DNA from 3 places in the Paenibacillus sp. RRE4 genome. Region 2 is predicted to be linked to each of the others. Evidence: riboswitches for the same ligand, from Rfam matches in the RefSeq annotation. Region 2 holds a riboswitch; each other region holds the start of a gene.
What was found. A riboswitch is a leader RNA that binds a small molecule or an ion and turns the genes downstream of it on or off. The one in region 2 is predicted to bind cyclic di-AMP.
Positions count from the first base shown of each region.

Region 1: it holds a riboswitch for cyclic di-AMP, as region 2 does, so the genes downstream of both, Q9R46_RS11520 (3D domain-containing protein) here and Q9R46_RS02325 (hypothetical protein) in region 2, are expected to answer to the same signal.
Region 3: it holds a riboswitch for cyclic di-AMP, as region 2 does, so the genes downstream of both, Q9R46_RS26565 (resuscitation-promoting factor) here and Q9R46_RS02325 (hypothetical protein) in region 2, are expected to answer to the same signal.

Region 1 is NZ_JAUZUT010000001.1:2,557,228-2,560,386, forward strand. Features, by position in the region: gene lpdD (prenylated flavin chaperone LpdD) at 1-216, opposite strand, end outside; gene Q9R46_RS11515 (polysaccharide deacetylase family protein) at 370-1,188, shown strand; gene Q9R46_RS11520 (3D domain-containing protein) at 1,314-1,985, opposite strand; cyclic di-AMP (ydaO/yuaA leader) riboswitch at 1,988-2,184, opposite strand; gene Q9R46_RS11525 (amino acid ABC transporter ATP-binding protein) at 2,370-3,092, opposite strand; gene Q9R46_RS11530 (ABC transporter permease subunit) at 3,079-3,159, opposite strand, start outside.
Region 2 is NZ_JAUZUT010000001.1:523,799-526,957, reverse strand. Features, by position in the region: gene Q9R46_RS02335 (Nramp family divalent metal transporter) at 1-383, shown strand, start outside; gene Q9R46_RS02330 (HAD family hydrolase) at 517-1,215, opposite strand; gene Q9R46_RS02325 (hypothetical protein) at 1,373-1,801, opposite strand; cyclic di-AMP (ydaO/yuaA leader) riboswitch at 1,919-2,094, opposite strand; gene Q9R46_RS02320 (glutathione peroxidase) at 2,473-2,952, shown strand; tRNA gene Q9R46_RS02315 (tRNA-Leu) at 3,155-3,159, opposite strand, start outside.
Region 3 is NZ_JAUZUT010000014.1:12,361-15,519, forward strand. Features, by position in the region: gene Q9R46_RS26555 (HD domain-containing protein) at 1-31, shown strand, start outside; gene Q9R46_RS26560 (TatD family hydrolase) at 410-1,177, shown strand; cyclic di-AMP (ydaO/yuaA leader) riboswitch at 1,419-1,672, shown strand; gene Q9R46_RS26565 (resuscitation-promoting factor) at 1,942-3,126, shown strand.

The sequences.
Region 1 (3,159 bases), 2.0 Mb from region 2:
TTTCAATTGCACGGCCGCCTTGCGGGCAAGCCTCTCACATAGCTCCTGTTCCTTATGTCCTGGAATATGCACCGTCGTTCCACTAACCCGATCATGGTCAACATAGAATGTAGCTACAGCCCCAATATGAGCTTTACCACCCGTAATCAGAAATACCTTGTCCTGTCCTGCCTCAAAAACCTCTAAACGAATGGATTTCAAATCATATGTACTCATCGTCTCTCCACCTATCCTTCTCTTTATGTTATATATGGTGGAATTATGGCTTTCATGACCTGATGATGCAATGAAACTTCTCACACATGCATAAAAGAAACAGACAACGGGCATACCATAGAGAACGCAATTTTGGAAAAGGAGGCCGTTAACATGCGAATGCGCCTCGTCATGCTCGCACTCGTTACTATTATATGTTCTGGGGTTTATACAGCTCCTTTAGCCCCTGCGCCTGTGTCTGCTGCTTCATCTGAGGAACCTTCTTCAACCCTCAGTGATACACCGGCGTCTGGCTCAGATGTTAAAGAAGAACGGTTGACTCTAGGTCAACTTCGTCAGAAATACGCGGATACGTTCAAAACCAATGGCCCTTCCACCAAACAAGTTGCGCTGACTTTTGATGATGTACCTGATCCAAGATTTACGCCGCGGGTACTTGATGTATTAAAAAAATACAAGGTTCGTGCAACGTTTTTTGTTGTCGGCAATCGTGCGGAGAAACACCCGGATTTGGTAAAACGGATGGTGAAAGAAGGCCATATTGTCGGTAATCACAGCTACAATCATCCTGAATTCAGTAAGTTATCGATGAACGCCTTTCGCAAACAAATTTTACATACCGGCGATATTATTCACCGCCTGACAGGTTATACGCCCAAAATGATTCGCCCTCCGTACGGGGACATTAACGAGGAGCAGTTGCGATGGGCTGCAAAACAGCATTACAGCATCGTGAACTGGAACGTGGATTCCCTCGATTGGAAAGGACTATCCAAGGAAAAAGTAAAAGAAAATATTCTCTCCGCGGTGAAACCCGGTTCCATCGTATTACAGCACGCTGGCGGCGGCACAGGTTCAAACCTGAAAGGTACGGTAGAGGCTTTGCCTGAGGTTATTGAAGAATTGCGAAACCGAGGGTATGAATTAGTTACCTTGGACGAGATGCTTAAACTGCCAAAAGAGAAACAATAAATGAAAAACAGGGTGTTCCTCTACGTCATCATGAATTAGCCCATCCTGATGATGCAAGAACACCCTGTTTATTAATACTCCATTCAACTTATGATCCCACATTCATAGATGGGAGGGTTTAAGCTTTATTTTAAAATGTACAACTCAATATCCTGAAAACCAAATGAGCTAACGAACTGTTTGCTCCCAGGGATAAAGATGTCAATGCGATTTCCTTTAATCGCGCTACCTGCATCCAAAGCCGTTGCTACGAAAGCCTGTTTCGGCAATCCAGGGTGTGTATGCCCTGTCACCAATACCTTTGTTCCAAAAGGGATAACCTTGGGATCCACCGCGATCGTGCCGAGTTCGAGCGGATTTCCAAAATAATCAACGGCGCCCCATCCACCATTTTCGGAAGCATCTGCGGAATACGCTGTTGCTTTAACACTCAGCGTTTTGCTGTAGTCGAATGTTTTCCCCCAAGCCTGCACCACTTTATTATCTGTATTCACGTCTAGGCTTGCGGCAGTAACCGTTTTTTCCTGCGACTTCGCTTGAACCGGTGCCGCTTCTACTTTGTTTTCGTTACCCGGGATTGTAATTTTCAAACCACCATAGATGTTATATGGTGAGATGCCTTTATTCGTTTTAATTAATGTGTTCATATCAACGCCGTATTGCTTGGATAAGGTGAAAAAGGTGTCCCCTTCTTTGGCCACATGAACGGAATCCGCGTGAGCCGGAACGGCTTGAATGAATAGAATGGATGTCAGTAGTGCAATGGCTGTTTTGGCTAAACGTTTCTTGTTATACATGGTCTTCCTCCCTCATGATGCCTGCGAAGTTAGTTGTCGGATTCGGATGGAGGAACCCACCCTATAGGCTGTACGTGACATGCTGAAGCATTATGTATTCCTAATTCACCCCAAGCAGCATATTTCTCAAATCATTAACTATGTCTGCATTGTTACGTCCCCCGCACTTCCGCTTCGGAAGTTTCGGCAGTCTTGAATATATCACAATTTTGTAACCTTAAGCTGTAGTAAATGTTTCCATTTGGCGTTTTAATTCATTTTACAGGTAACAGAAAAGTTACTTTTTAGGTTCTACCTTTTCCGCAAACAACAAAAAAACGTTACCGGACCTTTCGATCCGATAACGCCGTTATTCATTTGATTCTAAATACAGCATGGCATGAATTAAAGTACTTTTGCAAGAAAGTCTCGAGTACGCGGATGTTTTGGCGCCCCGAACACTTCATCCGGGGTACCTTCCTCAACGATGACACCGCCGTCCATAAACAGAATGCGGTCTCCCACCTCACGCGCAAAACCCATCTCATGTGTTACAATGACCATCGTCATTCCGCCTTCAGCAAGACGTTTCATGATTTCCAATACCTCTCCGACCATCTCCGGATCAAGGGCCGATGTTGGCTCGTCAAACAACATTACATGCGGCTGCATCGCGAGCGCTCTTGCAATCGCAATCCGTTGCTTTTGACCACCGGACAGCTGGTTCGGATATACATCTTTTTTGTCCGCCAAACCGACTGTCTTCAGAAGATCCTCGGCAATTTTGTTAGCCTCATCCGTGGATTGTTTCTTCACTTTGATTGGAGCAATCGTGATGTTTTGCTGCACCGTTTTATGAGGAAACAGATTAAAATGCTGGAACACCATGCCCATCTTTTCACGTGTAGCATTAATGTTATGCTTGGGATCGGTAATTGAAACACCTTCGAAATCGATCTGTCCCGATGAAGGTTGTTCCAGCAGATTCAGACAGCGCAGAAATGTACTTTTTCCCGAACCCGAAGGACCAATAACTACAACGACCTCACCTTTGCCAATCGTTACGTCAATGCCCTTCAGAACATCATTTTTACCATATGATTTGTGTAATTGTCTAACGTCTATCACTTGCACCCAACTTCCTTTCCAATCGTCCGAGCAGCTTGGACAGAATAAATGTCATCACAAAGTAAAT
Region 2 (3,159 bases):
GCGTAGCTTTGCTCGCATCAGGTCAGAACTCTACTCTTACAGGCACGCTCGCAGGACAGATCGTCATGGAAGGCTTCCTCAATATCCGTATCCCGGCATGGTTGCGTAGACTGGTTACCCGACTGATTGCGATCATCCCTGCTGTCATCGTCACTGCGATTGCCGGTGAGCGCGGCACAGAAGAGTTACTGATCTTAAGTCAGGTCATCCTGTCTCTGCAACTGCCGTTCGCCGTCATCCCACTTGTGATGTTCACAAGTGACAAAAAAAGCATGGGGCCTTTTGCAAACAAACTATGGCTCAAAATCGTCTCTTGGACTATTGCCGCTATCATCGTTGTCCTGAATGTGTATTTAATCATCCAGACCTTCATGCTGTTCTAAGCTTCTATATAAAAAGGCCGATTCGCTGTTGGTATTGATCCCAACGCAAATCGGCCTTCTTTGTGTCTTTATATTGATATACTTCCGATCTACATATACCTGCAATCTAATCCCACATAGTCTAACCTAAGACTCATATAGATTTACCTGCATCCTCATCAGGTATGAGTAGCGGCAGCAGTTCATCCAGGGACTCCACCGTCCAGTCTGCACGCTCGGCATCCGAAAGCTCTGGCTGGAACCTTCCGTACCCTTGCAAAATACGAATGGTGCGTAAACCTAAACTACGTGCTGGCATAATATCATTATCGATTCGATCGCCAATCATAACCGCTTCTTCGGGCGCGCAATCAGCCTGCTTCAGAGCAACCGCATACAACTCCGGATCAGGCTTGGACACCCCTTCTTCTGCCGAACAGGCCAGAACATGGACATATTTACGAAGTCCGTAGCTCTCCAGCCTTGCTTCAGTCCCAGGGCTCTGATTGGCGATGATGCCAATACGATAGTGATGCGAAAGCTGTTCAAGCACCTTGGTTGCAGAAGGAAACGGTTGCTCCAGTTCTTTATGAAATTTCAGCTTCTCCTGAATCAGAGTGCGGTGATTTTCATCATGAATATATGTACGTATGGCTACTTTCATGGGCCACTGTTCATAATTACGGTAACAGGTAGCAAACAGTTCTCTTACCGCCTCGATCTTTACTGGATAGCCGTAATCATTCGCCTCCCGAACGAACTGCCCAATAATATCATCTACTGGCTCCCATTCATCCACCAGCGTATCCCCCACATCAAAAAACAACCACTTCAATCCGGCAATATCCGGCACGCTGATTCCTCCTCGTAAGCTGCAGGTTATCCCTCGCTTCTATACTACCGTACTGTTTCCATAAAAAAAGAAGACCCACGACAAGCATGAGTCTCCTCAAATTCCGTTAGTCTATACCTGCAATTATAACAGGCGTCTTACCTTGGATCAATGTCAATCACAAGCTGCTTACTTCAGCTTCAGGTTTATTGCAACTATTAAGAAGGAACCCGACTTCTCCATTCAATGAATAGACAATTTTATCCGCTCCCATTCCACGATAAATCCCTTTAGGATGGCTCTGCTCCGTGATCACACACAAAGACTTCGATGTCCATGAGCGACAAATTTGAAGATAGCGGCATGTCAAGTTCAGACTGTTCTCAAAAATAAATACATTGCCTACACTGCCTTGCGGCAAAAACCATTTCTCAGCAGCTGCTGTATTCATACGGATGACGTGTTCTACGCCAAGACGGCGAAGTTTGCGCTCCTCATCAGCACTGTTCGTCAGAACGGCAAATGGCATTTTTTTATACATCAGCAATTTCACAAATTTACGTCCTGCTTCATTTGGAGCGGTTACCAAAATCATCTCTTTATCCATTCTTCGTTCCTCCCTTGGCGTGAAAAGACAACAAAAAAGAAGCGTGGGGACCAAGGCCTCCGAAACGCTTCTTAAATAATCCATGACGAAAGCGCCATGAACCAGCGTGCGGTTTGTTGCCTCTCCCTTTAACGCTTACGAGGTTAGCTGACGGATTCGGGCGCGAGAGTCGCCCTATTTCCGGCTTTCACCGAAAAATTCACCCCATGAATGTCCGCTGCTGTCATACAGCCCATTCTGTTGGTTCCCCCGTTTTCCATCCACAATGAATGGAAACTCAGCGATTAAAACATCGTTCGTAAATCTTGAGTATAAGACCGATCGATATTATCGTTTGTTTCGTTTTTCAGGTACAATTTAATTAAAATTCAAATTACGCTATGAATCATACACCCGTACCATGATCATGTAAAGTGCATACAGATCACCGAATCGCCAGATTTCCGGCAATAACCTATGATAATAACGCTTACAATGAGCTTATACGCTATCCTCCTCTTCCAAGCTATCTAATTCTCAACCGTACAAAAATTGATTCATGGTTTTTTCGTCCATTTTTGAGTCCAGAAAGCGAATGGTTATAACAACGATAATCCCAAATAAGTTTTGCATTATTTAATTGTTTAAAATATAATAAGCATATTAAGAATAACAGGATGGAGGCGTTTCCCATGTCAGTCTATGATTACAAAGTAAACACCCTTCGCGGACAAGAGATTGAGATGTCCCAATATCGCGGCAAAGTGTTGTTAATTGTGAATACCGCAAGCCAGTGCGGTCTCACCCCTCAATTCAAGGGCTTGCAAGAGCTTCAGGATAAATTCCAGGATGCTCCGTTTGAAGTGCTTGGATTCCCAAGCAACCAATTCGCGCAGGAAAAAGGATCTTCCGACGATATTGCTGAATTTTGTCAGATGAATTATGGCGTAAGCTTCCCGATGTTTGAAAAAATTGACGTCAATGGTTCAAGCGCTCATCCGCTCTTCCAACACATTTCCAAAGAAGCACCAGGCTTGCTCGGCTCCAAAGCCATCAAATGGAACTTTACCAAATTCCTTGTCGATCAGGATGGTAAAGTTGTGAAACGATATGCTCCGCAGACTACACCGGACAAAATCGAAGAGGATATTCAGAAGCTGATTAACAAATAAATATAGATTTTCGAACAAACATATAAACAAAAACAAGCCACCTATAAAGCAAAGAGCCAGACACTGCTCAAGCTTTTGGGCGGCTTTTTTGCGTCCTCTCTTTTAACACATGTCCTCATCCTGAATAATTCGCCCTTGTTGCTATATGAAAACAAAAAAAGCTCTCCATCACGGAAAGCTTCTCTCGTAAATCTTCATATAATGCGG
Region 3 (3,159 bases), on a different contig from region 2:
ACCGTCCCATATACGCCCCTATTTTCTGTAAGCTTGAGTCGATGCAACAGGATGAAACATTTTGATATCAAAAGACTTTCCAAGAGAGCTATTTTACATGATACATTAATCTGCTTTAATGGGGAGGATGTGTAGATCGACATAATTTTGTAATTCGAGTGAGTAATTATACAGTTTCTAACGCCTTTCCTTGCCAGATTTTGATTTGACTTTTTATTTTTCTTCTATATATAGTAGCTTGAGTGCTAAAACTGAAAATACTGAAATTGATGCTTGTCCCAATCATTTAATGATGCAAAAAAATAAATTTGAAATTCAAACGCAAAGAATTCTTGTACAAGAATAAGAGGAGTTCCCATGAACAAATCTTCGGCATTTGACTTTCGACATGAAGGGAGAACGAGAAAGCATGTTATTCGACACACATACTCATCTGGATGCACCACAATTCGACGAAGACCGAGAGGACATGATTCAGCGGGCCGTTCAGGCGGGAGTGACTCGCATGATTAATATTGGCTTTAATCGGGAGACGATTCCAACAACGATGAAACTGGCCGAAACGTATGATTTTATCCACGCAGCTGTAGGCTGGCACCCGGTGGATGCAATTACGATGCAAGAGGGTGATCTCGAATGGATTGCATCATTGTGCAAACATGAGAAAGTGGTAGCAATTGGCGAAATCGGTCTAGACTATCATTGGGACACTTCTCCTAAGGAGGTACAGCACCGCGTATTACGACAACAAATTGCATTGGCACGTGAATTGAGTATGCCCATTGTCATCCATAATCGGGATGCTCATGAGGATATTGTGCGTATTTTACGTGAGGAGAAGGCTGGTGAGGTTGGAGGTGTGATGCATTCATTCTCCGGTAGCTGGGAAACGGCGAAAATGTGTCTGGATTTAGGCTTCCATCTGTCCTTTGGAGGACCGATCACGTTCAAAAATGCCAAGCAACCGAAAGAAGTGCTCGCCAAGGTTCCGATGGATCGATTTTTCTTAGAAACGGACTCCCCGTATCTGACACCTCATCCTTATCGTGGAAAACGAAATGAGACAGCACATGTACGTCTGGTTGCTGAAGCAGCTGCGGAAATTAAAGGCATTTCGGTAGAGGAAATTGCTTCAATTACCACCAAAAATGCCATGGAACGATTTGGGATTCAATAAGAAAACGAGTAAATCGGGTGAAAAAGGGAGATACAGAGAGTTAATTTGCTCTTTGCTTCGAATAATTGCAGAATATTACAATATTTTAACCAAATATTTAGAAAAACGTACTTGATCCACGCTTTACAACATGCATCAAAACAGGATATCATCTTTTCAGTGAATTGTTGCGCGGAAAATTGGACAGATGTTCGGGGGATGAACAAAGGGACACTTTCCGATGAGACAACATTACTTTCATGAATCAATCTCGCTGAGTCTCCGTTAACGGAGAGCGGGGGAACCAATAGGGCTTAAACATCGGTGATTCTAGCCGATGCGCATCGTTCGCTGACCCAAAAGCAGCGGAATGTTCTGCGAAGCCGTATTTGATTTCTTCTTTGGGTCTCGGGGTGAATTCAAGGGCGTCCGCCATGAGCGGGTGACCTAAGATAGGGCGGCTCTCTTTCGCCCGAACCCGACAGCTAACCTCGCAAGCGGAAAAAGAGAGGCAACCTCGTGCATGAATTTCCGATATTCAAAATCATTCGGAAGCCACGAAAGGGTCTCTTACACTCTTTCTTTGGCTTTTTTTGTTTTGAATAAAAGAAATATTGTCATCATACGGTAGATATTCAGGAGGATGACATCATGTTGCGAAGAGGGGTTCATGGTGCAGAACCGATCATTATCTCTGATCTGCGTTCTGTAGAAAAATTGTTATAGTCGCGTCAAAGACATCATGCATTACTTTAGACGGCGAGGCTATGAAGGAGGACGGAGAAGTGGGCATATTCCAACCAGAAGAGACCCATGAGTCACGATCATCCAGTAAGTCTTTCGCGTTGCGGTGGAAGCATGAGAACTTGCGTCAAATGGCATTGATCGCGATATTCTCAATTGCGCTTGCAATCATGATCTTGTTAGTCGTTTACGGTCAGGCCGGGAAGCAGGTTTCACTGGTTATTGACGGCAAAGCTCAAGTGGTAGAGACTCGTACAGGAATGCTTCAGGAAATGCTGGAGGAGCAGTCAATCACAGTCAGCCCTCACGACAAGGTATCCATGCCCATGAATGGGGCGATTACCGACGGAGACCGAATCATTATTGAGCGGGCCGTTCCAGTTAAAATCACGGCAGACGGAGACACCAAGACTCTTTATACAACCGATTCATCGGTACAGGGTGTAATTCAGCAATCAGGAATTGAAGTGGCAAATCATGATAAAGTGTATCCAGCGCTCGGAACCGCAATTAAAGCGGATATGAAGATTCGTGTAGTGCGTGTAACAAAGCATACAGTGGATGTGAAACAACCGATTGCTTACAAGGTTGTGAAAACGGCAGACCCGAGTTTGTTCCAAGGGGATAACCGTGTTGTAGTGAAAGGCAAGGAAGGCACAATCGTGCAACATATCGAAAAGGTATTTCAAGATGGAGAACTCGTCTCCAAAAAAGTGGTAGGTAAAACGGTCGCCTCCAATCGTGTAGATAAAGTGATCGCGGTAGGTACGAAGGCTAAACCGGTTGTGAAGGAACCTGAGGTTCAATTGGTATCTGCCAAAACTTCAACTGCCAAAAAAGCTGTAACAACGAACTCGAAGAAAACATCTGCCTCGGGCAGCAAGGTGATTACGGTCTCCGGGAATTCTTTTAAATACTCTAAAGTTTTGAAAAATGTATCGATGACAGCCTACTCTTCTGAAGAGCCAGGTATTGGTACAAAAACAGCTTCCGGTACTCGTGTAACGGAGGGGCGCACTATTGCAGTTGATCCCAAGGTCATTCCAATCGGCTGGTGGGTATACATTGAGGGCCTAGGCTTCCGTCGTGCGGAAGATACAGGCGGCGCTATTAAAGGCAACAAAATTGACGTTTATTATGACAGTGTGAAGCATGCCCTGAATTTCGGACGTAAAAAAGGCAAAACGGTCTATGTGATTGGTCCAGTTAAGCCGGAAGCAAACTAAAATCGTTTTACTTTGAAATGGGAATGCTATAAA